DNA from 2 places in the Kitasatospora sp. NPDC092286 genome. Region 2 is predicted to be linked to the other one. Evidence: riboswitches for the same ligand, from Rfam matches in the RefSeq annotation. Region 2 holds a riboswitch; the other holds the start of a gene.
What was found. Region 2 has a riboswitch for glycine ahead of gcvT (glycine cleavage system aminomethyltransferase GcvT). Riboswitches for the same ligand answer to the same signal wherever they lie in the genome.
Positions count from the first base shown of each region.

Region 1: it holds a riboswitch for glycine, as region 2 does, so the genes downstream of both, gcvP (aminomethyl-transferring glycine dehydrogenase) here and gcvT (glycine cleavage system aminomethyltransferase GcvT) in region 2, are expected to answer to the same signal.

Region 1 is NZ_JBIVRD010000003.1:271,718-285,976, forward strand. It holds gene gcvP (aminomethyl-transferring glycine dehydrogenase) at 1-2,616, opposite strand, end outside; glycine riboswitch at 2,855-2,958, opposite strand; gene ACIQIB_RS05760 (PRC and DUF2382 domain-containing protein) at 3,182-4,417, shown strand; gene ACIQIB_RS05765 (MFS transporter) at 4,560-6,041, shown strand; gene ACIQIB_RS05770 (DNA polymerase IV) at 6,184-7,605, opposite strand; gene ACIQIB_RS05775 (vancomycin high temperature exclusion protein) at 7,738-8,472, opposite strand; gene ACIQIB_RS05780 (MerR family transcriptional regulator) at 8,563-9,222, opposite strand; gene ACIQIB_RS05785 (bifunctional nuclease family protein) at 9,446-9,922, opposite strand; gene ACIQIB_RS05790 (MerR family transcriptional regulator) at 9,998-10,690, opposite strand; gene ACIQIB_RS05795 (FHA domain-containing protein) at 10,873-11,754, opposite strand; gene ACIQIB_RS05800 (DUF881 domain-containing protein) at 11,969-13,018, opposite strand; gene ACIQIB_RS05805 (small basic family protein) at 13,071-13,403, opposite strand; gene ACIQIB_RS05810 (DUF881 domain-containing protein) at 13,400-14,259, opposite strand, start outside.
Region 2 is NZ_JBIVRD010000013.1:158,632-172,890, reverse strand. It holds gene ACIQIB_RS16170 (IclR family transcriptional regulator) at 90-845, shown strand; gene ACIQIB_RS16165 (trimeric intracellular cation channel family protein) at 781-1,440, opposite strand; gene ACIQIB_RS16160 (ABC transporter ATP-binding protein) at 1,494-2,558, opposite strand; gene ACIQIB_RS16155 (ABC transporter ATP-binding protein) at 2,593-3,663, opposite strand; gene ACIQIB_RS16150 (ABC transporter permease) at 3,660-4,670, opposite strand; gene ACIQIB_RS16145 (ABC transporter substrate-binding protein) at 4,769-6,550, opposite strand; gene ACIQIB_RS16140 (ABC transporter permease) at 6,607-7,596, opposite strand; gene ACIQIB_RS16135 (enhanced serine sensitivity protein SseB C-terminal domain-containing protein) at 8,065-9,006, opposite strand; gene ACIQIB_RS16130 (enhanced serine sensitivity protein SseB) at 9,155-9,949, opposite strand; glycine riboswitch at 10,139-10,244, shown strand; gene gcvT (glycine cleavage system aminomethyltransferase GcvT) at 10,473-11,594, shown strand; gene gcvH (glycine cleavage system protein GcvH) at 11,756-12,136, shown strand; gene glyA (serine hydroxymethyltransferase) at 12,272-13,540, shown strand; gene ACIQIB_RS16110 (L-serine ammonia-lyase) at 13,684-14,259, shown strand, end outside.

The sequences.
Region 1 (14,259 bases), on a different contig from region 2:
GTGCAGGTCCTCGGACTCGGTCGGCTCGATCATCAGGGTGCCGGCCACCGGGAACGACATCGTCGGCGCGTGGAACCCGTAGTCGATCAGGCGCTTGGCGATGTCGTCCACCGAGACGCCGGTCTCCTTGGTGAGCGGGCGCAGGTCGATGATGCACTCGTGCGCGACCAGGCCGCCGGGGCCGGTGTAGAGCACCGGGAAGTGCGGGGCCAGCCGCTTGGCGATGTAGTTGGCGTTCAGCACCGCGACCTGGGTGGCGTGCTTGAGCCCCTCGCCGCCCATCAGCCGGACGTACGCCCAGGAGATCGGCAGGATGGCGGCCGAGCCCCAGGGCGCGGCCGAGATCGGGCCGACGCCGGTGGCCGGGCCGGCCTCCGCCTGGAGCGGGTGGTTGGGCAGGTACGGCGCGAGGTGCCCGCGCACCGCGACCGGGCCGACGCCGGGGCCGCCGCCGCCGTGCGGGATGCAGAAGGTCTTGTGCAGGTTCAGGTGCGAGACGTCCGCGCCGAACTTGCCCGGCTTGGCGAGGCCGACCAGGGCGTTCAGGTTGGCACCGTCCACGTACACCTGGCCGCCGGCCTCGTGCACGGCCGCGCAGATGTCGGTGATCTGGGTCTCGTACACGCCGTGGGTGGACGGGTAGGTGACCATCAGCACGGCGAGGCTGTCGCGGTGCTTCTCGATCTTGACCTTGAGGTCCTCGACGTCCACGTCGCCGTCGACCAGGGTCTTGACCACGACCACGCGCATGCCGGCCATCACGGCGGAGGCCGCGTTGGTGCCGTGCGCGGAGGACGGGATCAGGCAGACGTCACGCTGGGTGTCGCCGTTGGCGTGGTGGTAGGCGCGGACGGCCAGCAGGCCGGCCAGCTCGCCCTGGGAGCCGGCGTTCGGCTGGATGGAGACGGCGTCGTAGCCGGTCACCTCGACCAGCTGCTGCTCCAGCTGACGGATCAGGGTGAGGAAGCCCTGCGCCTGGTCGATCGGCGCGAAGGGGTGCAGCTGGCCGAACTCGGGCCAGGTCACCGGCTCCATCTCGGTGGTCGCGTTGAGCTTCATGGTGCAGGAGCCCAGCGGGATCATGCCGCGGTCCAGCGCGTAGTCCCGGTCCGACAGACGGCGCAGGTACCGCAGCAGCGCGGTCTCCGAGCGGTGGCTGTGGAAGACCGGGTGGGTCAGGTACTCGTCCTCGCGCAGCAGCGCGGCGGGCAGCGCGTCGGCGCCCTCCGCGACCTCGACGCCCTCGACGCCGAACGCGGCCCAGACGCCCGCCAGGTGCTCGCGGGTGGTGGTCTCGTCGGTGGAGACCGAGATCCGGTCCTCGCCGTCCTGGTAGACGTTGATGCCGTGCTCGCGGGCGGCCTCGGCGATCGCGGCGGCGCGGCCGGGGACGACGGCGGTGACGGTGTCGAAGAACTCGCCGTGCAGCAGTTCCACGCCGCCGGCCCGCAGGCCCTCGGCGAGGGCGGCGGCGTAGCGGTGGGTGCGCCGGGCGATGTCCGCCAGGCCGTCCGGGCCGTGGTAGACGGCGTACATCGAGGCCATCACGGCGAGCAGCACCTGGGCGGTGCAGATGTTGCTGGTCGCCTTCTCGCGGCGGATGTGCTGCTCACGGGTCTGCAGCGCCAGGCGGTAGGCGCGGTTGCCGTCGGCGTCGACGGAGACGCCGACCAGGCGGCCGGGCAGCGAACGGGCGTACTCGGCGCGCACCGAGAGGTAGCCGGCGTGCGGGCCGCCAAAGCCCATCGGCACCCCGAAGCGCTGCGAGGTGCCGCAGGCGATGTCGGCGCCGAGCGAGCCCGGGGACTTCAGCAGGGTGAGCGCCAGCAGGTCGGCGGCGACGGCGACGATCGCGCCGAGGCCGTGGGCCTGCTCGATGACGGGGGTGAGGTCGCGGACCACACCGGTGGCACCCGGGTACTGGAGCAACACGCCGAAGACACCGCGCTCGACGATCTCGGCCGGGATGCCCGCGGAGAGGTCGGCGACGACGACCTCGACCCCGGTCGGCACGGCGCGGGTGTTGACCACCGCGAGGGTCTGCGGCAGGGTCTCGGCGTCGACCAGGAAGACACCGCCCTTGACCTTGGTGACGCGGCGGGCCAGCGCCATCGCCTCGGCGGCCGCGGTGCCCTCGTCGAGCAGCGAGGAGCCGGAGGTGGGCAGGCCGGTCAGGTCGGAGACCAGGGTCTGGAAGTTGATCAGCGCCTCCAGGCGGCCCTGCGAGATCTCCGGCTGGTACGGCGTGTAGGCGGTGTACCAGGCCGGGTTCTCCAGGACGTTGCGGAGGATCACCGGCGGGGTGAAGGTCCCGTAGTAGCCCAGGCCGATCATCGGCTGGAGCACCCGGTTGCGGCCGGCCAGCTCGCGCAGCTCCGCGAGCACCTGGGCCTCGCTGCGACCCGCGGGCAGGTCCAGACCGGTGATGGAGCGGATCGCCTCGGGCACGGCGGTGGCGGCGAGCTCGTCCAGCGAGCCGTAGCCGACCTGGGCCAGCATCTTCTCCTGCGCGGCGGCGTCGGGGCCGATGTGGCGGGTCTCGAAGGGGCTGGCCTGCTCAAGCTCGGTGAGGGTCGCGGCGCTGGTGGAGCGTCCGGCGTTCGGCTGGGCGTTCATGGTGGTCGAGGCCTCCTGGTCACGGACCGGCGGGGGTCCGCACGCCGGACGGCTCCGATCGCTGCGGACAGCGGCTCGGCCCGGGCGGACGAACCCGACAGGCCTCCCCCTCTGTCATCGGGACCTGAGAGCTTCACCCGCACGGCGCGCTGTGGGCGCACCGTCGGCTTGCACCGTCGGTGAGGGTGGTGGCCGCCGGCTCCCTCGCCGGCGGTCCTGCCCTGCTTTCCAGAGTGACCTATCCCACACGGTACGGATGCCTGAGAGATTCCGGGGAGGAGTTGCTCCTTCGGCGCCTCGACCAGCGGTTTTCGCGGTCGGGGACTCTCCCGAGCGGGCTCGGCGGTCGCGCCCAGGGTACCAGCGGGAAGCCCTCCGATCACGGGTACGTCAGGTCACTCGGCCACTTCACCCGTGACCCGTACAGCGGAGCACCCGGCCCGGACGGCTGCACCCGGCTCGCGTATGTCTGGTTCATGGCTTTTGGTGTGAAGTGGCGGAGGGAACGGGTGCTCAAACCGCCGGCCTACGGCGTTCCGCAGGAACAGCTGCACGGGAGGAAAGAGTGCAAACCGATATCGATCCCCGGGACCTCATCGGCCACAAGGCGGTGGACCGCAACGGAGACAAGATCGGCACGGTCGACGAGGTGTACCTCGACGACGCCACCGGCCAGCCGGAGTGGGCCGCCGTCCGGACCGGCATCTTCGGCCGGGACGCCTTCGTCCCGCTGACCACCAGCGAGTTCTCCGGCGACGAGCTGCGGGTGCCGTACGACAAGTCCCTGGTGAAGGAGTCGCCGGACTTCGGCGTGGGCCAGCACCTCTCACCGGCCCAGGAACTCCAGCTCTACCGCTACTACGGACTCGACACCCCGGCGGACGACCGCTCCGGGCCCGACGCCGACCAGCCGGCCGACCTGGACTTCGGCGCCGTCCCCCCGGCGGAGAAGCCCGCCGACGCGGCGGGGGCGGGCGCGGCCGCAGGCGTCGCGTCCACCGCCGCGGCTCCGGCCAAGCACCTCTCCTTCCACTCCGCAGACGCCGCGCCCCCCGCCGGGCCGCTCGTCTTCCACTCCGCCGACACCGCGCCCGCCAAGCACGCCACCACCCCGGCGGTCGACCTCGGCAAGCCGTCCGGACCCGCCCGGGAGACCGCCTCGGGAGCCGGCACCGCCGCCGCGCCCCGGCCGCAGACCACGGAGCCCGACACCCCGGCCGTCAACGGCGCCCCGGCCGTCGACGGCGCCCCAGTCGTCGACGGCGCCCCGGTCGACGCCGCACGGCCGGCCCCGCCCGCGCCCGGCAGCCCGGTGGAGCTCACCTGCCGCGAGGAACGGCTGGAGGTCACCACCGAGTGGCACGTCGTGGGCACCGCGAAGCTGCGCAAGTACGTCATCACCGAGGCGGTGGAGCACCGCGTCCCCGTGGTCCGCGAGCGGGTCCGGGTGGAGCGGACGCCCGTCAGCGAGGCCGAGCGCGCGCTCATCACCAACAAGGAGATCGCCGAGTCCGTCGAGGAGGTCACGCTGCGCGAGGAGCGCCCGGTGGTCCGCAAGTACCTGGCGCCCGTCGAGCGGGTCCGCCTGGTGGTCGAGCGGTACACCACCGAGGAGGTGATCCGCGACGAGCTGCGGCGCGAGCACATCGAGGTGCACGACGCCACCGCGCCCGCCCCGCCCCCCGCGACGGCGTCCGTCCACACGCCCGCACCCCCGGCGGCCCACACTCCGCACCCGGCCACAGCCGCCCGTGCGGTGGACGAACCGGCCCGCGAGGCTCCGGTCCGGCCGCTCATCTGAACCGGACATCAGCAGGACCCCGGGCCGCCGCGGCCCGGGGTCCTCGACTTTGCCAAAGCTTCACCAATCGATATTTGACACACTGAAGTATCCCCCTGCATGGTTACTTCAGTTCATTCACCATGTACAGGAGGAAGCAACCGTGAGTGAGGCACCACAGCCCACCACCACGAAGCCAAGCAGCGCCCGGGTCCTGCCGGCCCTCATCCTGGCGATGCTGTCGTTCAGCGTGGTGCAGACCGCGGTCGTTCCGATCCTGCCCTCGCTGGCCAAGGAGCTCGGCGTCTCGGGCTCCAGCATCACCTGGCTGATGACCGCCAACCTGCTCTCCGCCGCCGTGCTGACCCCCCTGCTGGGGCGCTTCGGCGACCTGCGCGGCCGCAAGCCGATGCTGCTGATCTCGCTGGCCGGCCTGGTGGCGGGGTCCGCACTCGCGGTCACCACCCACTCCTTCACCTGGCTGGTCGTCGCCCGCGTCCTCCAGGGCGCCGGCGGTGGCGTGCTGCCGCTGGCCATCAGCATCGTCCGTGACGAACTGCCCAAGCAGAAGGTCACCGGCGGCGTCGCGGCGATCAGCGCGTCGATGGGCGTCGGCAGCGGCCTCGGCCTGGTCGCCACCGGCCTGCTGCTGGAGCACTGGAGCTACAAGTCGATCTTCTGGATGGGCCTGGTCTTCGGTCTGCTCGCGGTCGCCCTGGTCGCCTTCCGGGTGCCCGCCGACCCGGTCACCGACAAGGACGGCGGCGCCGACCCGCTCGGTGCGATCACCCTGGCCGGCTGGCTCTCCGCCCTGCTGGTCGCGGTCAGCCAGGGCAACCACTGGGGCTGGACCTCCACCAAGACGCTCGGCCTGTTCGCCGTCGCCGCCGTGGTCGCCCTGATCTGGGGCGTCATCGAGGTCAAGGTCAAGCACCCGCTGGTCGACATGACGATGATGTCCCGCCCGGCCGTCGCCTTCACCAACCTGGCCGGCCTGCTGATCGGCTTCGGCATGTACGGCTCGTTCATGGTGATCAGCAACTTCGCCCAGACCCCTGAGAAGCTCGCCCACTACGGCTTCACCGCCACCGTGCTGCACGCCGGCATCATGCTGCTGCCCTCCGCGCTCGGCTCGATGGTCGCCGCCCCGCTCGGCGCCCTGCTGATCGCCCGCCGCGGCCCCCGCCTCCCGCTGGTCCTCGGTGGCGTCCTCGGCGCCGTCGCGATGGCCTACCTGGCCCTGCGGCACAGCCACGAGGCCGACATCTACACCGCCTCGGCGATCTTCGGTCTGGGCATCGGCCTCGCCTTCTCGGCGATGCCCGCCTACATCAACGGCGCCGTCCCGGTCGAGCAGAGCGGCATCGCCAACGGCATGAACGCCGTGCTGCGCACCGTCGGTGGCGCGATCGGCACCGCCGTGATGGCCGCCATCCTGACCGGCGACACCATGAAGCTGCCGATCCCGGTCTCGCTCCCCACCCTGGACGCCTACAAGCACGCGTTCTGGACCGCCGCCGCGGTCTGCGTGGTCGCCGGCGCCGTCCCCTTCCTGATCCGCAGCGTCAAGCCCGCCACCATCGTGGCCCAGGGCTCCGCGGCGAACCACGACTCCAGCCCCGAGCTGGTGAAGACCGACGCCTGACGAGGCGTCCACCCCCGCGCTCAGGGACAGGGCGCGGGGGACCGGACCCCGAACGGTCGACGAGGGCATCGCGACCGTCCGAGGCCCGGCACGGCACGCGGCCCCACCCGGATCCCCCGCCGGGTGGGGCCGCTTCGTATGTTCAGCCGTCCCCTGCCGAGCCTTCGGCCCGACCCGCCTCCCCGTCGTCGGGAGCCCCCTCGTCCCCGCGCAGCGGCAGCGGCCGGGCCGGCTCCAACGCCGGATCGTCCACCGCGAAGGTCCGCACCCGGCCCCGCCCGCTCCACGGCGTCTCGAACCGGACGGTCACCCGGCCGACGCCACTGCCCTGGACCCAGCCCGGCCCGAACCCGGCATGGCGGACGTCCTGCCCGGGCATCCAGTGCCGCACCCCGGCCGCCACCGGCTCGGGCTCCGCACCGGTCGTCTCGTCCTCGTCCGCCTCCCGCTCCGCAGACTCCTCCCGGACGGCCTGCGCGAACAGGTCCTCCTGGGTGTAGTCGGCCAGCTGCGAGACCCCGACACCGAGCAGCCGCACCCCGCCGGTGATGTCCACCTGGCCGGCCAGTCGGCGGGCCGTCTCGGTGATCACCGTCTCGTCGTCCGTCGGGCCGCGCAGCGTCTCCGAGCGGGTCAGCGTGGAGAAGTCGAACCGGCGGACCTTCAGCACCACCGTCCGGCCCGAACGCCCGGCCGCCCGCAACCGGCGCACGCACCGCGCCGCCAGCACCTCCACCTCGCGCAGCACCCGCTCCCGGTCGGCCAGGTCCACCTCGAAGGTGTCCTCCACCGAGACGGACTTGGCGTCCTGGTCGGCCACCACCGGCCGGTCGTCCAGCCCTGTCGACATCTGGAACACACCGGCGCCGTGGGCCCTGCCGAGCAACTGCACCAGCTCGGCCTCCCCCGCCTCCGCGAGATCGGCCACGGTGTTCAGACCGGCCCGGCGCAGCACCTGCTCGGTGGCCGGCCCGACACCGGGCAGGGCCCGCACCGGCATCGGCCCGAGCACCGCGCGCTCCTGGCCGGGCTCGATCAGCACCAGCCCGTCCGGCTTGGCCTGCTCGGAGGCGATCTTCGCCATCAGTTTGGACCCGGCCGCCCCGACCGAGGCGGTCAGCCCGGTGCGCCGGTGGATGTCCGCGCGCAGGTCCTCCGCCAGCGCGAGCACCAGCCGCTCCCCCGTCGCGTGGTCCGCCGCCGCCAGCGCCGGTCCGTACGGGCCGGCCTCCAGGTCGACGAACGCCTCGTCCAGGCTGAGCGGCTGCACCAGCGGCGACAGCTCGCGCAGCAGGCCCATCACTATCTCGCTCACCTGCCGGTAGGCCTCGAACCGCCCGGACAGGAACGCCGCGTTGGGGCAGAGCCGGCGCGCCTGGGCCATCGGCATCGCCGAATGCACCCCGAACTTCCGCGCCTCGTACGAAGCGGTGGAGACGACGCCACGCCCGCCCAGCCCACCGACGATCACCGGCTTTCCACGCAGGCTCGGCTTGGCCGCCTGCTCCACCGCCGCGAAGAAGGCGTCCATGTCGAGGTGGATGATGCTCGGCAGTGACCGCACTCGCCGATCATGCCGCACGGGTCCGACAGTCCGTACGAACCCGGCCGCCGCCCGTCACCCGTCGGCCGTCACCAGCCGCCGGGGAGCCTGCCAACCTGGACCGATGCCACGCTGGATCGACGCCGCCCGGGGTCAGCGCTGCCCCGCGACCGACCCCGCGTCGGCCAGTGCCTGCGGAATGCCCTGTTCCGCAGGGCCGAGGAACACCGGATCCGGCCGCAGCCAGGCGTTCAGCGCCGCTTTTCCCGCTCCCGGGATCTCCCGCAGCCCGCCGTACAGCCAGGTGGCGTCGTGCAGCTCCGGTACCCCGACCGCGTAGGAGTCGATGCCCGCCGCCTCGCAGAGCGCCAGCGCCCGCCGGACGTGGAAGTCCTGGCTGACCAGCACCGCCCGGTCAACCCCGAAGATCCGGTGCGCCCGGGTGCAGGAGTCCCAGGTCTCGAAGCCCGCGTAGTCGCCCACCACCCGCACCTGGGGCACCCCGTGCTCGACCAGGTACTGCCGCATCGCGTCGGTCTCGTCGTAGCTGTCCCGCCCGTTGTCACCGGTGACCAGGATCGCCTGGACCTTCTGCAGCCGGTACAGGTCGACCGCCGCGTCCAGTCGGTGGGCCAGATACGGCGACGGCTTGCCGTCGAAGAGCCCCGCGCCGAAGACCACCGCCACCGGTGCCGTGGGCGCGCTCTCCACCGTGCCCACCCGGTCCCCCGCCGACATCCACAGCCAGGCGCTCGGCGCCAGGGCCAACGAACAGCAGATGGTGGCGAGTTGGAAGATCCTGCGCTGGGTGCGCCGCCGCCGCAGCCGGACGCCGAGCCGCAACGCCCGCCGCCTCAGCAGACCAGGTATGCCGGAGCCGGACCGCACATGCCCTCCCTTGATCGGTTCACCAGGCACGACGAGGCCGCGGGCCCGGACGGTTCCCCGTCCGGGCCCGCGGCCTCGTCAGCTCCCGCGTCAGCCCGCGCGGTTGCGGCGCTGCGCCAGCTCGTCCGCCGGGTCCTGTCCGATCACGGTCTCACCGGTGTCCGTACGCTCGGCGTGCAGCCGCCCGAGGGACCGCTCCAGCTCCTGCCAGACCGCACCGACCGCGATGCCGAAGACACCCTGACCGCCCTTGAGCAGATCGACCACCTGCTGCGGCGTGGTGCACTCGTACACCGTCGCGCCGTCGCACATCAGCGTCAGCCCGGCCAGCCCGGTGACCTCCGGGGACTGCAGATGGGCGACCGCCACCCGGATGTTCTGCAGCGAGACACCCGCGTCCAGCAGCCTCTTCACGATCTTCAGCAGCAGGATGTCGCGGAAGCTGTACAGCCGCTGGCTGCTCGCCGGATACACCGACCGGACGCTCGGCTCCAGCAGCCCCGTCCGGGCCCAGTAGTCCAGCTGGCGGTAGGTGATCCCGGCCGCGGCACAGGCCGTCGGGCCCCGGTAGCCGATCAGCTCGGAGGTCGGCGCGAGGCGCTCGATGGCCGGCTGGCCCGGCTGTACGGCGGGGAACCGGCCCACCCGGGGCAGCTCCGGCCGGTGCAGGTCAGCCACGCTGCGAGTGGTGCGCGACATGTGCACGGCGCACAGGCCTCCCACGGCCGCTTCATCGCCGGTGCTGATCATGCCTACCTCCGTCCACTCGTCCTGCGGGCAACCCAGGCTGCGGGCGAGAGACACCCTGACAACCACTCCTGACGGTAGGCAGTCCCCTATGGCCCGTCAACGATCGCCACGCCGAGCGGGATAAACCGCGTCACTCGGGAGAGTGGTTTTTCGTGCCCCTAGTGTGGGTAAGTAGTCGCCTTTTGGCAAAATGACCGAACGCCCGCCCCGCCAGGTCTCCGCATTACTGCGGACCGCTGCCGCCGAAGTCCTCGGGCGACACCTGATCGAGGAACTCGCGGAACTTCTCGACCTCGTCCTCCTGCTCGTCCGGGATCGCGATGCCCGCCTCCGCGAGCACCTCCTCGCTCCCGTAGATCGGCGTGCCGGTCCGCAGTGCCAGCGCTATCGCGTCGGACGGCCGGGCGCTCACCTCCACCCCGCCGGCGAAGACCAGTTCGGCGTAGAACACGCCCTCCCGCAGATCGGTGATCCGCACCTCGGTGAGCTGCTGGCCGAGCGCCTCCAGGACGTCCTTGAAGAGGTCGTGCGTCAGCGGGCGCACAGGCGTCATGCCCTGCTGGGCGAAGGCGATCGCGGTCGCCTCACCGGGGCCGATCCAGATCGGCAGGTACCGATCGCCCCCGACCTCCCGCAGCAGCACGATCGGCTGGTTGGAAGGCATCTCCACCCGGACACCCACGACGTCGAGCTCATTCACACAGGCAACCCTATGGCCCTCGACCCGGATATGAAAGCGCAGAGTCGACGGCGCTGGTCAGCGCGGTGGGGCAGGCTACGAGCGGATTCGCAGGCCGGCCTGGACCATGGCCGCGTGGAGCCGCACGGAGAGCGTGGCCAGCTCCCTGGCGGTGGCCTCGGCGTGGGCCCTGGTCTGTGGGTTCCGGTGCCGCCGCAGCGGCGCCACGACCTGCTCGACCAGCGCGATCTCGCGGTCCGCGGCGGCCTTCATGGCCCGCAGGTGGCGCGGTTCCAGGCCGTACCGGCCCAGCTCCGCGACCAGCCGGGCCACCTGCAGCGCCTCGCCGTCGTAGCCGCCGTCCGGACCGGGTGCGACCAGCCCGTACGACTCCCACTCGGCCAGTTCGCCCTCGCCCGCCTCGGCGGCGGCCAGCAGCTCGGCCCGGCCGAGCCGGACCCCGGTCGAGGCCTCGGCGGCCGCCACCAGCTCGCGGTCCGCCTCCTCCATCGGCCCGGGCCTGGCGTCGGCAGGGGGCAGCGCGGGCGGGTTCTCGCCGCGCTCGATCGCGTCCAGGTGCTCGCGGATCACCCGCAGCGGCAGATAGTGGTCGCGCTGCATCCGCAGCACGTACGCCAGCCGCTCGACGTCGGCCGGACTGAACTTGCGATACCCCGAGGGTGTGCGCTGCGGCTCGACCAGGCCCTCCGCCTCCAGGAACCTGATCTTGGAAATGGTGACCTCGGGGAAGTCGTCCCGCAGGAAGGCCAGCACCGCTCCGATGCTCAGCAGCTCGTCGCCGGCGCGCCGTCGGCCACCCCCGGCCACCCGGTCCGAGTGGATCGGGCGCCTGGGGGCCGCGACCACCCCGCGCACGGTCTGGTCCGCTTGCGAACCGGACGACGCGGGGTTGGCCGCCCCGAGAGATGAAGGGGTGTTCGCACTCACTCGGGCTCCTGCCAACGTTGGGGTCAGTACCCCCGGTTATGGCCGGCGAAGAACACCAGCCGGTACTTCCCGATCTGCACCTCGTCGCCGTTGTTCAGCGACACCTCGTCGATCCGCTCCCGGTTGACGTAGGTGCCGTTGAGGCTGCCCACGTCGGCGACGCTGAAGCCGGCCGGGGTGCGGCGGAACTCCACGTGCCGCCGCGAGACCGTGACGTCGTCGAGGAAGATGTCACCCTGCGGGTGACGTCCGGCCGTGGTGATGTCCGAGTCCAGCAGGAACCGGCTGCCCGAGTTCGGGCCGCGCTGGACGATCAGCAGGGCCGAGCCCGGCGGAAGCGCGTCGATCGCCGACAGCACCTCCGCCGACAGGGCCGGCGTGGCGCCGGTGCCGGTGGTGGTGTTGGGGTCGTACGACTCCAGGCCGGAGATCGAGATGGTCGACGTGGTCTCCGCCGCCCCCTCGGGCAGCGCGCCACCGCGCAGCGCCATACCGCAGTTGGAACAGAAGCGGGCCGCAGCCGGGTTCTGGTTGCCACACCTGGGGCACGGAATGGGGCCAGCCATGTTCACAGCCTCCTGGCGCGGCACACCCGACGGGTTGTGCCCGGCATACGGGTCCGGGGCAAACCCTCCACCAGAGGTTGAGGGTCCTGACGGGAAACCTATGCGCGGGGCGCCGGAGGGGTCAACCGACGCGCCGTAGCCCGCGGAATTTCCCGCGTACTGGGCGCCGGTACCGTCCCGGAACAACGGCCGCTCGGCGTAGTCCGCCCCCTCTGGGGCGGAGCGCATGCCCGGCACGGCGGGCTCTTCGTCGGCGCGGCGGTGACGCGCGGTGGGCGCCTCGACGGCGGCCGCGTCACGGCCCTTGTTGCGACCGAACAACTTCGAGAAGAAACTCACGGGCGAATCCCCTTGCGTGTGACAGACCCGCCCGCGGGGCAGGGTGAGAACCTCGGACAGGCTGCGGGCCCGGTCATGGATCGGGCCGGCTGGAGTGGTACTCCGACGGGTGGTGTTCCGGCGTGTGCTGGTGTGGACCAGTCTCGCCCACGCGACGGCGGCCTCCCGCACCGGGGGCCGCCCGCGGGTGACGGACCGTTCGACAGGTGCCCCGTCACTTCGGAGCCGGCTTGGCGTACTGCGGTGTCTTCAGATCGACGAGAGCGTCGACGACCACCTTCTGCTGCTGGGAGATGGTCGCCCGCGCCTGATGGCTCTCCAGGGTACGGACCACACCCCCCGGGATGTTCAGCGCGGGTGTGAGGTCCTGCGGGTTCCCCACGACGGTGAACCGATAGGGCTGCGAGACCTTCTTGCCGTCGATCTGCACGCCGCCGCCGGACACGTCGGTGAAGTAGGTGTTGACCACCACACGCACATCGTTGATCTGAATCGCCTCCGCCCCCGCCGCTCGGAGTTCCTGCAGGGTGTCCAGCAGCATATCTGCCTTCACCTGCCCTTGGGGATCATCGACCGTCAGTACGATGCCCGGACCAGTGGCTTTGACGGTCCCGGCGAGCACGCCGAGCTCCGTCACCTTCTTCCTGGTCTGTTCCTGGGCCTCCTTGGCCTGGTTGGAACTGTTCTCCAACTTGGCCAGGGACTGCTCGAGCTCCGCCTTCTCCTGCTGGAGACGCTGCTGGCGGCTGTCCAGTTCGTCGAGGATACGAACAAGATCCTCCTGGCGTGCGCCACGCAGCTGGCTGTGGTGGTCGTTCGTCGAACGCACCTGGATCGCCAGCGCCAGACCGAGCGAGAACAGCAGCACCGCCACGACCAGCTGGCCGCGCGACAGGCGCGGCGGCCAGAGCGCCGCCTTCAGGCGCCGCCGGCCCGCACCGCGGTCGTCGGCGTCCGGTTCCGCCCCGGGTTCGGCCGGCTCCTCCGCCGCTCGTACCCGCTCCGCCTCGGGCGCCGTCCCGGCGGCCGGTTCCGGCCCGGGCACCGCCGCCGCCACCGGCTGCGGCGCAGGCGCGGCGGGCTCGGCCGCCGCCTCGACCTCAGCCTTGGCCTCAGGCTTCGCCGGCCGCCCCTCGGCCTCCTGCTCGGCCTGGCCGCCGTTCCCCTGGTCGGACGACCCAGACCCCGCGACGGGCCCTTCCGGAGTCCGCTCCGGCGCCTTGCCCACCGCCTTCTCAGGCCCCTCGCCGCTGCCCTCGCGCACGCCGTTTCCTGCCCTTTCGTCCATGTTCCCGTCCGCCGGCCCGCGGTCCGGCTCAGGCACGGAAGACATGGCGCCTGATCGCAGCGGCGTTCGAGAAGATGCGGATACCGAGGACGACGACCACGCCGGTGGACAGCTGCGAGCCGACGCCCAGCTGGTCCCCGAGGAAGACGATCAGCGCCGCGACCACCACGTTCGACAGGAACGAGACGATGAACACCTTGTCGTTGAAGATCCCGTCCAGCATGGCCCGGACGCCACCGAAGACGGCGTCCAGCGCCGCCACCACCGCGATCGGAAGATACGGCACGACGGCGTCGGGCACCTCGGGCTGGACGAAGAGCCCGACGACCACCCCGATCACGAGACCCAGTACGGCAATCACGGTCTAGCTGCTCCTGTCCCTGCGGAGGAGGGCGGCCCGCTTGTGGCCGCCGTGGGCGTGTGGGCTGTCGTGGTCCTGGCGGAGGTGGTCGGCGTGCGCCTGCCCGAGGGCTGCCCGCTGGGCGTGGCCTTCGACGAGGCCCCGGCGGAGGGGCTCTCCGAGCCACTGGCGGACGGTGACACACCGGCGGAGGCCGAGGAGCCGGGGGCGGCCGACGGGCTCGCCGTCGGCGCCGGCTCGGGCGTGGCCGGCTGGGCGGTCCGCAGTGTGACGCCGACCGCCGCCGGCAGGGTCAGCTTCTTCTGCGCCGAGATCGTCGACTTGATGCCGTACTTCTCCTGGAGCAGCCGCAGGTACTGGCCCGCCATATTGCCCTCGAAGGCGGTGACCAGCTTCGGACCGTCCCCGAGCGCCTGCACGTTGTACGGCGGGACCAGCGGCCGGTTGTCGACCAGCACCGCCTCGCCGGCCGCCCGGATCGCCGAGAGCGCGGTGAGCCGCTGCCCGTTGATCGACACCGCCTCCGCACCGGACTCCCAGAGGCCGTTCACCACCAGTTGAAGATCTCGGTCCCGGAGGCGGCCGCTGTTGGAGAAGCCCTGCCCGGCGCGCGGATCGACGTTCCCGCCCGCGCCGGTGCCGCTCGCGTCCTCCAGCACCAGTTTCACGCCCGGCCCGGCGACCTCCCCGAGCCCGACGGTGCCCGCCAGGTCGGCCGGATCCGTGTCCCCCGAGGCCAGCGCCTGCTGCTGCGCACTGTCGGCCTTCCGCCGCAGGTCCTGGACCTGCTGCTGGAGGTGGTCCACCGAGCCGTTGCTGTCGTTGATCCGCTGGATCAGCGCGTCGCGTTCCTTGG
Region 2 (14,259 bases):
CCCAAAGCCCGTGGGGTGGTTGGCCTGTCGCTCGGGGAAGCGGTTAGCCTGACGGCCACTGCAATCGGCCGGACGGGACTGGGGGCGGAATGTCGCAGTCGGTCGACCGCGCGCTCACCATCCTCGGCTCCCTCGGCGACGGCCCGGTCACCCTCGAACAGGCCGCGACCGGCATCGGGGTGCACAAGTCCACCGCGCTGCGGCTGCTGCGCACGCTGGAGGAGCACGGTTTCGTCCACCGCCAGTCCGATCTGCGCTACCGGCTCGGCGGCCGGCTGCTCTCGCTCGCGCACCGGGCGCTGGAGGAGATCGACGTCCGGCAGGTCGCCGCGCCGCATCTCGCGGCCCTCAACGAGCGTTGCGGCTTCACGGTCCAGCTGGCCGTGCTGCAGGACGGCGAGGTGCTGTACCTGGACGAGCTGGCCGGCCGCTGGGACGGCGCCGCGGCCCGGCCGTCCCGGATCGGCCGGCGCGCCCCGGCGGCCGGGACGGCGATCGGCCGGGTGCTGCTGGCCGGCCTGCCGGAGGACGGCGCCCGGGAGGACGGCCTGCCCGCCGAGCTGGCCGCCGTGCGCCGCCAGGGCTGGGCCGCGGAGTCGGCCGAGCACCGGGAGGCGGTGACCTGCGTGGCCGCCCCGGTGGCCGGCAGCGGCGGGCAGGCGGTCGCGGCCTGTGCGGTCAGCGCCCCGGCGGACCGGGTGCCGGCCGCCGAGCTGGCCCGGCTGCTGCCGGAGCTGCTCTGCACCGCCGAGGCGATCTCGCTCGCGTACGGCGGCTCGCCTACTCCTCGCTGGTGCGAGAACCGTTGCGGTGCCAGGCCCGGGGGGCGCGCCAGCCGAACCTGAGGGCGCACATCCGCAGCACGAACGCGGTCAGCGCGGCCGTCGTGCCGGTCACCGCGGTCAGGCGGTCGAGGCCGATCAGCGCCGCCACCAGCGCCGCGCCGACCAGGGCCGGGACGGCGTAGATCTCCCGGTCCCAGCGGAGCAGCGAGGGGATCTCGCCCGCCAGCACGTCCCGCATCACGCCGCCGCCGGCCGCCGTCACCATGCCGAGCGCCACCGCGGCCACCGCACCGAGCCCGTAGTCGTGCGCCTTGGCGGTACCGGTGACGCAGAACAGCCCGAGGCCGAGCGCGTCCAGGGTCTGCACCGCCCGGTTGATCCGTTCGACCTCCGGGTGCAGGAAGAAGACCACCAGGCCGGCCACCAGCGGCGTCGAGAAGTAGCCGAGGTTGGAGAACGCGGCCACCGGTGTGGCCCCGATCACCAGGTCGCGCATCACACCGCCGCCCAGCGCGGTGACCTCCGCCAGCACACAGATCCCGAAGATGTCCATGTTCTTGCGCACGGCGAGCAGCCCCCCGGAGAGGGCGAAGACGAAGATGCCGACGAGGTCCAGCGTCTGCTGCACGTCGGAGGGGAAGATCTGCGAAGTCACCGGACAACTATGAACCCGCGGACACCTCCCCTCCGCCGTGCCTCACCCGGACATCAGGCCCCAGTGGGCGCCTCCCCGCCCGCGGGGGCGTTCTCCGGGAAGTGGCAGGCCACCTGGTGGCCGGTCTTCAGCGCGGCGAGCGGCGGCTCCTGGGCGGCGCAGATCTCCTGGGCCTTCCAGCAGCGGGTGCGGAAGCGGCAGCCGCTGGGCGGGTTGATCGGTGACGGCACGTCGCCCTTGAGCAGGATGCGCTCGCGCCCGCCCTGCTGCCTGCGGCGCGGGTCGGGCACCGGCACGGCGGACATCAGGGCGTTGGTGTACGGGTGCAGCGGGCTCGCGTAGAGCGAGTCCCGGTCGGCGATCTCGACGATCTTGCCGAGGTACATCACCGCGACCCGGTCGGAGACGTGCCGGACCACCGAGAGGTCGTGCGCGATGATCAGGTACGTCAGGCCCAGCTCGCGCTGGAGGTCGTCCAGCAGGTTGACCACCTGCGCCTGGATCGAGACGTCGAGGGCGGAGACCGGCTCGTCGGCGACGACCATCTTGGGCCGCAGGGCGAGCGCCCGGGCGATGCCGATGCGCTGGCGCTGGCCGCCGGAGAACTCGTGCGGGTAGCGGTTGTAGTGCTCGGGGCTGAGCCCGCACAGCTCCAGCAGGTCCTGGACGGCCCGCTTCACCCCGTGTTCGGTCTGCACCTTCTGCAGCCGGAACGGCGCGCCGACGATGGTGCCGACGGTGTGCCGGGGGTTCAGCGAGGAGTACGGGTCCTGGAAGATCATCTGGATGTCGCGGCGCAGCGGACGCATCGCACCGGCGCCCAGGTGGGTGATGTCGGTGCCCTCGAACTCGATCGTTCCGCCGGTCGGTTCGTCGAGCCGGGTGACCAGCCGGCCCATGGTCGACTTGCCGCAGCCGGACTCGCCGACGACGCCCAGGGTCTCGCCCGCGTTGACCGTGAAGTCGATGCCGTCGACGGCCCGCACCGCATCGGTCCGGCGCCGCAACAGCCCGCCGTGGATGGGGAAATGCCGGGTCAGACCGGCCACCCGGAGCAGCGGCTCGCGGTCGGGGGCGGGTGTCGGCGCAGGGATCCCCGCCGTCTGAGTGTCCGTCATCAGTGGTCTCCAGAAAGGTGGTACGAGGCCGGGCTCACAGCCGGGGTGCGATCTCTTCGGCGAAGATGCGGTGCCGGTCGGCGGCCCCGAGGTGGCAGGCCGCGTAGTGCCCGGGGGTGGCCTCGGCCAGCACCGGGATCTCCTCGGCCGAGCGCCCGCCGGTCAGTTCGGCGTACGGGCAGCGCGGGTGGAAGGCGCAGCCGGACGGCACGTTGATCAGGCTGGGCGGGGTGCCCTTGACCGGGACGAGCCGGTCCTGGAGCTCGCGGTCGAGTCGCGGCATCGAGCCCAGCAGGCCCCAGGTGTAGGGGTGTTCGGGCGCGTCGAAGAGGGTGTCGGCGGGTCCGCGCTCGACGCACTTGCCGCCGTACATGACCAGGATGTCGTCGGCGAGTTCGGCGACCACCCCGAGGTCGTGGGTGATGATGATGACGGCCGAGCCGAACTCCTGCTGGAGGTCGCGGATGAGGTCCAGGATCTGCGCCTGGACGGTGACGTCCAGGGCGGTGGTGGGCTCGTCGGCGATCAGCAGCGAGGGGTCGTTGACCAGCGCCATGGCGATCATGGCGCGCTGGCGCATGCCGCCGGAGAACTGGTGCGGGTAGTCGTCGACCCGGCGGTCGGGCTGCGGGATGCCGACCCGGTCGAGCATCTCGACGGCGCGGGCGCGGGCCTGCTTCTTGGTCGCCTGCGGGTGGTGCACCCGGTAGGCCTCGACGATCTGCGCCCCGACGGTGTAGTAGGGGTGCATCGCGGTGAGCGGGTCCTGGAAGATCATCGCCATCTGGCGGCCGCGCAGCTGGCGGACCCGGTCCGGTCCGGCCGCGATCAGCTCCTCGCCGTCCAGCCAGATCTCGCCGCCGATCCTGGCCCGCTTGGTGCGGTGCAGGCCCATGATGCCGAGCGAGGTGACGGACTTGCCGGAGCCGGACTCGCCGACGATGCCGAGGGTCCGGCCCTTCTGGAGGTCGAAGCTGACCCCGTCGACCGAGCGGACCAGGCCGTCGTCGGTGTCGAAGTGGATCCGCAGGTCGCGCACGGAGAGGAAGGCGTCCCGCGCCGCGCCCTCCCCCGCCGGGGCAGCGGTCTTCTGGAGGTCGGTCACGACAGCCTCACCCGGGGGTCGACAGCGGCGTACAGGAGGTCAACCACGAGGTTGCAGAGCACGATGAAGAAGGCGGCGAGCAGCGTGACGCCGAGGATCTTCGGCAGGTCGTTGTCGGTGATCGCGGAGACCGCGAACTGGCCGACGCCCTGGAGCGAGAAGACCTGTTCGGTGATCAGCGCACCGCCGAGCAGCAGGCCGAGGTCCATGCCGAAGATGGTGACGACGGGGGTGAGCGCGGAGCGCAGCCCGTGCCGGACGACCACCTTGCGCTCGGCCAGGCCCTTGGCCCGGGCGGTGCGGATGTAGTCCTCGCTCATCGTCTCCAGCATTCCGGCGCGGGTGAGCCGGGCGTAGAGCGCGGAGTAGAGGAAGGCCAGCGAGATCCACGGGAGGATCAGGTTGCGGGCCCACATCAGCGGGTCGTCGGTGAAGTTGACGTAGTGCGGGTTGTCCAGGATCGGCCACTCGTAGCTGAAGAGCGTGAGCAGCAGCGCGCCGGTGAAGAAGACCGGCAGCGAGACGCCGGCCAGCGCGACGCCCATGGAGAGCCGGTCGAAGATCGACTTCGGCTTGAGGGCGGAGACCACGCCGGTGGCGACACCGGAGACCAGCCAGACCACCGCGGCACCGCTGGCCAGCGAGAGGGTGATCGGGATGCGCTTGGTCAGCTCGGGCCAGACCTCCAGGTGGTTCTTGAACGAGTAGCCGAAGCACGGCACGTGGCAGGTGACCGGGTCCGGGCCGAACTTGTACTCGGCGCCGCTGACCAGTGCCTTCAGGAAGTGCCAGTACTGGGTGTAGAGCGGCTGGTCGAACCCGAGGTTCTTCTTGATCGCCGCGATCGCCTCGGGTGACGGGTTCTTCCCGATGTACTGCGCGGCCAGCTGGTCGGTCGTCTCGCCGGCCAGGCGCGGGAGCAGGAAGAAGATCGCGAAGGTGACCGCGCTGACCACCAGCAGCAGCACCAGGGCCGCGAGCGTCCTGCGGATGATGTAGGCAAACACAGTTGGGCGGCTCCGGCGGCCCGCCGCCGTCCGGGATCCTCCGGACGGCGGCGGGCGCCGCTGCCTTCACCTGCCTTCAGGGATGTGGAGCCAGGCTCTTACTTGTTGGTGCCGATGTTCAGGTAGTCGTACTCACCCGAGAAGGCCGAGGTGGACACCACGTTGGTGGCGCTGTCCGGGCGGTACAGGAAGACCTTGAAGTAGGTCAGCGGCACGTAGACCGCGTCCTCCATGACCTTCTTGTCGATCGCCCCGTAGATCTTCTCGCGGGCCGCCTTGTCGGTGTTGACGGCGGCCTCGTCCAGCAGCTTGTTGACGTCGGCGTTGTTCTCCTGGGCCAGGTTGCTGTTGCCGGAGGCCTTGATCGAGCGGCCGTCGACGATCTGCTGCAGGAAGCCGTAGCCGGTCGGCCAGTCGGCACCCCACTGCATCATCATCAGGCCGATGTTCTTGTCCTGGGTGAACTGCGGGACACCGGCGTGGTCGGTGAAGTACTTGCCCTGCGGGTACTGCTGGATCTCGGCGTTGATGCCGACCTTCTTCAGCGCGGCCTGGATCGAGGTGGCCGCGGCGACCTCGGGGGCGCGCTCGGTGCGGGCGGTGAGCACGGTGCTGAAGCCGTCCGGCTTGCCGCAGGCCTTGAGGGCCGCCTTGGCCTTGCCCTCGTCGCCCTTGTTGTCCTTGGTCTCCCAGACGTTGAAGTCCTGGTGGCCCGGGATGTCCGGCGGGAGCACGGTGCTGGCGATCGAGCCGCGGATCGGGCCGCCCATGGCGGTCTGCACCGAGACCTTGTCGATCGCGTACTGGACGGCCTTGCGGCACTCGATGTTGTCGAACGGCGCGACCTTGGTGTTGATCGCGGTGTAGACCAGGCGGCCGCCGAAGGCGTTGTCGGTGCTGGCCTTGAGCTTCTGGTCGCGCAGGATCTGCGCCTGGGTCTGCGGGTCGACACCGGCGCCGACGAGGTCCACCTGGGCGTTGCCGGCCAGCAGGTCCTTGTCGATGGTGGACTGCTCGATGTTCATCCTGACCACGATCTTGTCCGCGAGCTGCTTGCGGATCGGGTCGGTGCTCGGGTCCCAGTTGGTGTTGGGCACCAGGGTGAGCTGCTTGCCGTCCTCGTAGGACTCGAACTTGTAGGTGCCCGAGGCCACCACGTGCTTCACGTAGTCCGCGCCGGTGTCCTTGGCCTGCGGGACCGGCACCGTCTGCGGGGCGCTGACCAGGTAGTCGAAGTCGGCGAAGGCGTGCTTCAGGTGGAAGACGATGGTGGTGTCGTCCGGCGTCTCGATCGAGTTCAGCCCGCCGGTCTTGTCCTTGTACGGGCCCTCGTACGGCGTCGGGTTGTCGACCAGCAGCTCCTTGAAGTACGTCGGGCCGTTGGAGTTCACCTCCGCCGCGAAGTTGGAGCGCTCCACCGCGTACTTGACGTCCTTGGAGCTGATCGGGGTGCCGTCCTCGTACTTCAGGCCGGCCCGCAGCTTGTACGTCCAGGTCAGGCCGTCCGCGCTGGGCGTGCCCATGGACTCGGCCAGGTCCGGGACCAGCTTGTTGCCCTCGTCGCCGGGGCCCGGCGCGAAGGTGGTCAGCGGACGCCCGTACAGGCGCGAGAAGTTGTAGATGTACGCGTAGTACGTGTTGCCCGGGTCGAAGGAGTCCGGCGTACCGCGCATCTCGTAGGTGACGGTGCCGCCCTTCTTGTCCGAGGCGTTGACGATGCCCTTGGTGGCCGCGCCGGAGGCACCGCCGTCGCCGACACCGGCGGAGGAGGGGGCGGAGGAGGAACTGTCGCTCTTGGACGAGCCGGACGAGCAGCCGGTGACGATCAGGACCGTGGCAGCGGCCGCGGCGGTGAGCGCGACGGTACGGGACCTACGCATGGGTGGGATCAACCCCTTGAGGAAGTGGTGGCGGATCGAAGGGTCCTGAGGAGAAGTCAGTTGCTCTTGGGATCGAGGGCGTCACGCAGCCCGTCGCCGAGCAGGTTGAAGGCGAGCACGGTGAGGAAGATCGCCATACCGGGGACCACCATGTACTGCGGGTCCACCTGGTAGTACTTGATCGCGTCGTTGAGCATGCCGCCCCAGGAGGCCTGCGGGGCCTGGATGCCGACGCCGAGGAAGCTGAGGCCCGCCTCGAAGAGGATGTTGGTCGGGATCAGCAGCGTCGAGTAGACCAGGATCGGACCGACCAGGTTGGGCAGCAGCTCCCTGAACAGGATGAACGGGCCCCGGGCGCCCAGACTGCGGGCGGCGAACACGAACTCCCGTTCGCGCAGCGAGAGGGTCTGGCCGCGCACGATCCGGCCCATGTAGGGCCAGTTGAAGAAGCCGATCACGAAGATCAGCACGGCGATGTGCAGCGGGAGCCCGTGCAGGCCGAAGGCGCCGCCCTGGAGCGAGGCGGAGATCGCGATGGCGAAGAGCAGCAGCGGGAAGGCGAGGAAGACGTCCATCACCCGGCTGATCAGGGTGTCCACCCAGCCGCCGTAGTAGCCGGCCATCACGCCGAGCACCACGCCGATGGTGTTGGACAGCAGGGTCGCCCCGAAGGCGACGAGCAGGGAGACCCAGGAGCCCTCGATGACCCGGGTGAGCAGGTCACGGCCCTGCAGCGGGTCGACCCCGAGCGGGTGGTCCCAGCTCATCCCGCCCCAGTCGCCCAGCGGCAGGCCGCCGAGGTTGGCGTCCAGCAGGTCCTGGTTGAGGGCGTCGGGGTCCAGTCCGAAGACGGACTCGATCGGCTTGGCCAGCAGGGCGAGCAGGATCAGCAGGATCACCACGACACCGCCGGCGACGGCGGCCTTGTCCCGCTTGAAGCGGGTCCAGGCGATCCGGCCGAGCGAGCGGCCTTCGATCTTCTTGGCCGGGCTCGCGGCGGCGGCTGCCCCCGGTTCGCTCCCGGCGGTCTTGATGGGTGCGGTCATGGTCAGTTGGTCCCCTCGCCGACGGTGGCCGGCCCACGGGTGCCGGTCGCCGGTTCGGCGCTACGGCTGGTGCGGACGTGCGGAGGTGCAGGGTTCGGGTGGTGCACGGCGGTACGAGGTACTCGGTGCTGCTGCCACGCGGGATGGGCATCGCGCGGTTCGAGCGGTTCGCGGCGCGCGTTCACCTTTGTGGGGCTCCAAGTACACGCGGTGCGTTGCGCAGAACTCTCTGCCATCTGAACTGGCTTGCGCCAGCCCTGACCACCGACAGATGCCCAACTGTGATCTGTGCGCATGCACCTCCGGATTCTCGGCATATCCCTCTTCACACAGCTGTTACAGGCATGTCAAGATGTGTGACGGCACCGGCCGGAAAATCGTCCGGAAAAACCAGGAAGCCGACCTGACGTCACGTCAAGTCGGCTTCTCGTACTGGTTTTCGACGGTGCGGGGCTCCGGCGCGCCCGGTCAGCGCCCCGGATAGCCGGGCCACGGCTGCTGCTGCGGCGGCTGCCCCGGCCAGCCAGGGCCGGGCGGCTGGGTGCCGTAACCGCCGTACGCCGGCCCCGTCTGCGAGGTGTACGGCGGTGGCGGCACCGGCGGGTAGGGCGCGGTCGCCGGCCGCCCGTGGCCGGCCGGCTCACGGTCGAAGAACGGCCGCGCGTTGGCCCGCATCCAGAGCGCCACCGGGTCGTACTCGTCCCCCATCGCCACCGTGGAGACGGCCAGGCCCTCCGGGGCCACCGCGATCGCCCGCTGCATCAGGGCCCGGACGGCCTCCACGGTCGGTGGCGAACTCTCGTAAAGATCAAGGCCGATGGCCAGGTACGGCTCGCCGACGGCGGGCTGCACCCAGGCCCGGCACAGCGCCCTGACCGCCCGCACCTCGCCCGCCTGCCGCTCCAGCAGCGCGAAGAACTGCTGGGCCGGCACCTGCGGTTCGCTCAGCTTCAGCGGCCCGGCCGGCAGCCGGTCCAGCCCCGCCGCGATCCGCCGGAGGTCCGCCCAGGGCACCCCGACACCGCCGCCGGGGGCGTGCGGATTCAGCCAGAGGCCCCAGCGGGTGCGGTACAGCGAGGCGGCGATCTCCCGGCCGGAGATCACCTCGTGCGCCCGGGCCCAGCCGGACGCCGCCAGTTGCTCGGGCGAGGTGACGGCCGGCGCGTAGCCGTGGCCGCTGATCTCCATGTTCCCGTACTGGGCGTCCGGGCTGCCGGGGGTGCCGTGCCAGAGCAGCATCCAGACCTGGCCCGCGGCAAGGGCGTGCAGCAGCGCCTCGTACGCCTCGTAGCGCTCCGGCGCGACCTCGCGCAGGGCTCGCTCCAGCGCACCCGGATCCGCGCCGGGGCGCCCGGCGGGCGCCTGGCCCCAGGGCCCCGGTGCACCGCCCGCTACCGCTCCCGCACTCATGCGCCCACCTCGCTGCGCCTCTTCTTCTCTCACCCGCCGACCCGGCGGCTGCCTGCACGCACCCTATGGCGCGCCACCGACCGCCGCCACGCCGACGTGTCTGCCTCGTCCCCTCCTCCGGCCCGACGCCGGGCGGGGAGGGAACGCGTCACATCCGTGTGTAGAACGGCCGGACCTGGTTGAGCAACCACTCGACCACGGGATCCTCCACGAGATCGAGTAGTACGAGGTGGACGCCGCCGGGCAGCGGCGCGGTTCCCAGTGCCCGGCCCAGTGCTTCGTTCACGGTGGCCGGCTCGGCCGGGGCCGCCGGGTCGAGCTGGACCCCGATGAACATCACGGTCGGCTCGCCCTCGACGCTGGCCAGCGCCCGCCGGGCGGTCAGCACCCCGGGCAGGCCGGCGAGTTCGGCCCGGGCGGCGGCCAGGAAGGCCTCCGGGTCCTCGCCCGGCACCGGCTCGCGCAGCGCCACCCGGCCGCCGGTCGGGCTGTCCGGGGCCTCCCAGCGGTCCTCGCGCGGCCCGCGCCGCAGCTCGGCCACGCCCTCCGGCGGCACCGGGATGCCGACCGCCGCCTCCGGGTTCACCGCGATGCCGATGCCCAGCGGCAGCCCGCGGGCGAACTCCCAGACCGGCGCGACCGCGAAGGCCATCCCCGGCGCCTGCCGCAGGAACACCTCCTGCGAGGAGAAGACCGGCACATAGGGGTCGCCGGCCAGCTCGACGGTCGGCAGGTTCAGCGACTGGCCCTGCGGATCGGCCCCGGCCGGCAGCGGGATCCACACCTGGCTGCGGGCCAGTACCTCGATCACCCGGGCGGTCGCGCCCGGGTCGCCGAGCGCGGCGGTTAGCACCTGCTCCAGCTCGTTGGCCGGCCATCCGCCGCCCTGCGGCGCCGTCTCCGGGCCGCCCCACCCCTGCTGCTGCTCCGCCGGGTACCCCATGCGCCCCTGTACCGCCCTGTGTCCGTGTGTCGTGCTCGTGCGCCGCGCCGTGCCCGCCGGCGCGCCCGCCGACGCCGAGCAGCCTAGCGGGCCGCCCGGGCCCCCTCTCCCGCCCGGGGCGCAGACGTGCCATGATGTGCGCGTCTCCGCGCTTTCCCGACGGAGGCCCCTAACTCCATACAGGCCGCTCGAACCCGCGCGGGAGAGCCCGGAGTGCCCCGTCAGGCGGCACAGCCGGCGCCGAAGGAGCAAGTCCTCCCCGGAAACTCTCAGGCACCCCTACCGCACGGGTTAGGCACATCTGGAAAGCGGCGCACGGCTCTGCCACGCGCCCACCCACGGTGCAAGCCGCCATGTTGTCCTGTTAGCTGTAAAGAGCTGCGGGCCTGCGTGCGGTGAAGCTCTCAGGTACGACGACAGATGGGGAGACCCAGCCGCCGCATGCCCGCGCGCAGGGTCGGCCCCGAGCGGGACCGGTCCGGCGTGCGCACACCTGAGTGCCCAGACCGAGGAGTCCCAGGCCATGTCGTCCCTCCGCCTCACCGCGCTCGACGCGCTGCACCGCGCCCTCGGCGCGACCATGACCGACTTCGCCGGCTGGGACATGCCGCTGCGCTACGGCAGCGAGCGCGAGGAGCACCTCGCCGTCCGCACCAGGGCCGGCCTCTTCGACCTCTCCCACATGGGCGAGATCACCGTCACCGGTCCGCAGGCCGGCGAGATGCTGGACCACGCGCTGGTCGGCTTCGTCTCCGCGCTGGGCGTGCTGCGCGCCCGCTACACCATGATCTGCGCCGAGGACGGCGGCATCCTGGACGACCTGATCGTCTACCGCCTGCGCGAGGACGCCTTCCTGGTCGTCGCCAACGCCTCCAACGCCCAGCTGGTGCTGGACGAGCTGATCGCCCGCGCCAAGGGCTTCGACGCCGTCGTCACCGACGACCGCGACACCTACTCCCTGATCGCCGTCCAGGGCCCGGAGTCCACCGCGATCCTCGCCGACACCACCGACGCCGACCTGCCCGGCCTGAAGTACTACGCGATCCTCCCGGCCCGGGTGGCCGGCCGCGAGGTGCTGCTCGCCCGCACCGGCTACACCGGCGAGGACGGCTTCGAGATCTTCTGCGCCCCGGCCGACGCCGAGCCCGTCTGGACGGCGCTGACCGAGGCCGGCGCCGACCGCGGCCTGGTGCCCTGCGGCCTGTCCTGCCGCGACACGCTGCGCCTGGAGGCGGGCATGCCGCTGTACGGGCACGAGCTGTCCACCGACCTGACCCCGTTCGACGCCGGCCTGGGCCGGGTCGTCCGGTTCGACAAGACCACCAACGAGGGCGCGTTCATCGGCCGCAAGGCGCTGGAGAAGGCCGCCGCCGAGGCCGAGGCCCACCCGCCGCGGGTGCTGGTCGGCCTGGTCTCCGAGGGCAAGCGCGTCCCGCGCGCCGACTACACCGTGGTCTCCGCCGACGGCACGCCGATCGGCCGGATCACCTCCGGCGCCCCCTCCCCCACGCTGGGCAAGCCGATCGCGATCGCCTACGTGGACGCGGCGCACGCCGCGCCCGGCACCACCGTCGCGGTGGACGTCCGCGGCCGGCCCGAGCCGGTGCAGGTCGTGGCGCTGCCGTTCTACAAGCGCGCCCGCTGAGGGCCCGCTCCGTCCCGCGCCGGGCAGCTCCCCGGCGCGGGGCGGAGCCCGCCTCCGGCCCGTCCGCCGAGGCCCGCTTTCCCCCCCGTAGATCCACGTCGATGCCGTCCGCCCGCCGGACCGCTTCGTCGTACCCGCTTCCCATCCTGGAGAATGACGCCATGAGCAACCCCCAGCACCTGCAGTACACCAAGGAGCACGAGTGGCTGACGGCCGCCGCTGACGGTGTCTCCACGGTCGGTATCACCGCCCACGCGGCCGACGCCCTGGGCGACATCGTCTATGTGCAGCTGCCCGAGGTCGGCGAGACCGTGACCGCGGGTGAGACCTGTGGCGAGCTCGAGTCCACCAAGTCGGTCAGCGACCTGTACTCGCCGGTCACCGGCGAGATCGTCGAGGTCAACCAGGCCGTCCTGGACGACAACGCCCTCGTCAACAGCGAGCCCTTCGAAGGCGGCTGGCTGTTCAAGGTCCGCGTCGAGGCCACCGACGAGCTGCTGAGCGCCGACGAGTACGACGCGCTCACCAACCCCGAGGCCTGATCGTCCGCCGGGGCGGCCGCAGCGCGGCGGCCGCCCCGCGGCCGGCCGTCCCCGCCCTCCCGTCGCCCGCCGCCTCCCTCCCAAGGGCGCGCCAAGCGCGGCACGTCCTTCTCTCCTCCCCGGGAAGACCACACCATGACGGTTCTCAACCAGTCCCTGCACGCTCTCGACCCGGAGATCGCCGCCGCGGTCGACGCCGAGCTGCACCGCCAGCAGACCACCCTGGAAATGATCGCCTCCGAGAACTTCGCCCCGGTGGCGGTCATGGAGGCCCAGGGCTCGGTGCTCACCAACAAGTACGCCGAGGGCTACCCCGGCCGCCGCTACTACGGCGGCTGTGAGCACGTGGACGTCGTCGAGCAGATCGCGATCGACCGGATCAAGGCCCTGTTCGGCGCCGAGCACGCCAACGTCCAGCCGCACTCCGGCGCGCAGGCCAACGCCGCCGCGATGTTCGCGCTGATCCAGCCGGGCGACACCATCCTGGGCCTGAGCCTGGCCCACGGCGGTCACCTGACCCACGGCATGAAGATCAACTTCTCCGGCAAGCTCTACAACGTGGCCGCGTACCACGTCGACGAGAAGACCGGCCAGGTCGACATGGCCGAGGTCGAGCGCCTCGCCAAGGAGCACCAGCCCAAGCTGATCATCGCCGGCTGGTCCGCCTACCCGCGCCAGCTGGACTTCGCCGCCTTCCGCCGGATCGCCGACGAGGTCGGCGCGCTGCTGATGGTCGACATGGCGCACTTCGCCGGTCTGGTCGCCGCCGGCCTGCACCCCAACCCGGTGCCGTACGCGGACGTGGTCACCACCACCACCCACAAGACCCTGGGCGGCCCGCGCGGCGGCGTCATCCTCTCCAAGGCCGAGTTCGCCAAGAAGATCAACTCCGCGGTCTTCCCCGGCCAGCAGGGCGGTCCGCTGGAGCACGTGATCGCCGGCAAGGCCGTCGCGTTCAAGGTCGCCGCCTCGGAGGAGTTCAAGGAGCGCCAGCAGCGCACCCTGGACGGCGCCCGGATCCTGGCCGAGCGCCTGCTCCAGGCCGATGTCGCCGAGGCCGGCGCGTCCGTCCTGTCCGGCGGCACCGATGTGCACCTGGTCCTGGTCGACCTGCGCAACAGCGCGCTCGACGGCCAGCAGGCCGAGGACCGCCTCCACGAGGTCGGCATCACGGTCAACCGCAACGCCGTCCCGAACGACCCCCGCCCGCCGATGGTCACCTCCGGCCTGCGGATCGGCACCCCGGCGCTCGCCACCCGCGGCTTCCAGGCCGAGGACTTCCGCGAGGTCGCCGACATCATCGCCGAGGCGCTGAAGCCGGCCTTCGACGAGGCCGTCGCCACCGGTCTGAAGGCCCGCGTCTCCGCGCTGGCCGCGAAGTACCCGCTCTACCCGAACCTGTAGTCCGGCGCGGGTGACCGGCCTCACCCCGTCGGGCCACCTGCGATCAAGGGGCACCGCGCACACTGGACAGTGCGCGCGGTGCCCCGTTCCGTGCCGGCACCTGCCCGCCTGTCCTTCCACGAGACCAGACAAGGACGTCCCCCGTGGCCATCAGCGTCTTCGACCTCTTCTCCATCGGCATCGGCCCTTCGAGTTCCCACACCGTCGGCCCCATGCGCGCCGCCCGGATGTTCGCCCGCCGACTGAAGTCCGAGGGCCTGCTGGCCGGCACCACCGCCGTCCGCGCCGAGCTGTACGGCTCGCTCGGCGCCACCGGGCACGGCCACGGCACCCCGAAGGCCGTCCTGCTGGGCCTGGAGAACAACTCCCCGCGCACCGTGGACGTCGACCAGGCCGACCTGGACGTCGAGCGGATAAGGGCCGAGAAGCGCCTCAACCTGCTCGGCAGCCAGCCGATCGACTTCGACCCGGACACCCAGCTCGTCCTGCACCGCCGCCGCTCGCTGCCGTACCACGCCAACGGCATGACCCTCTGGGCGTACGCGGCCGACGGCTCCACGCTGCTGGAGAAGACGTACTACTCGGTCGGCGGCGGCTTCGTGGTCGACGAGGACGCGCTCGGCGCGGACCGGGTCAAGCCCGACGACACCGCCCTGCGCTACCCCTTCCGCACCGGCGAGGAACTGCTCCGGCTCACCCGCGAGACCGGTCTGTCCATC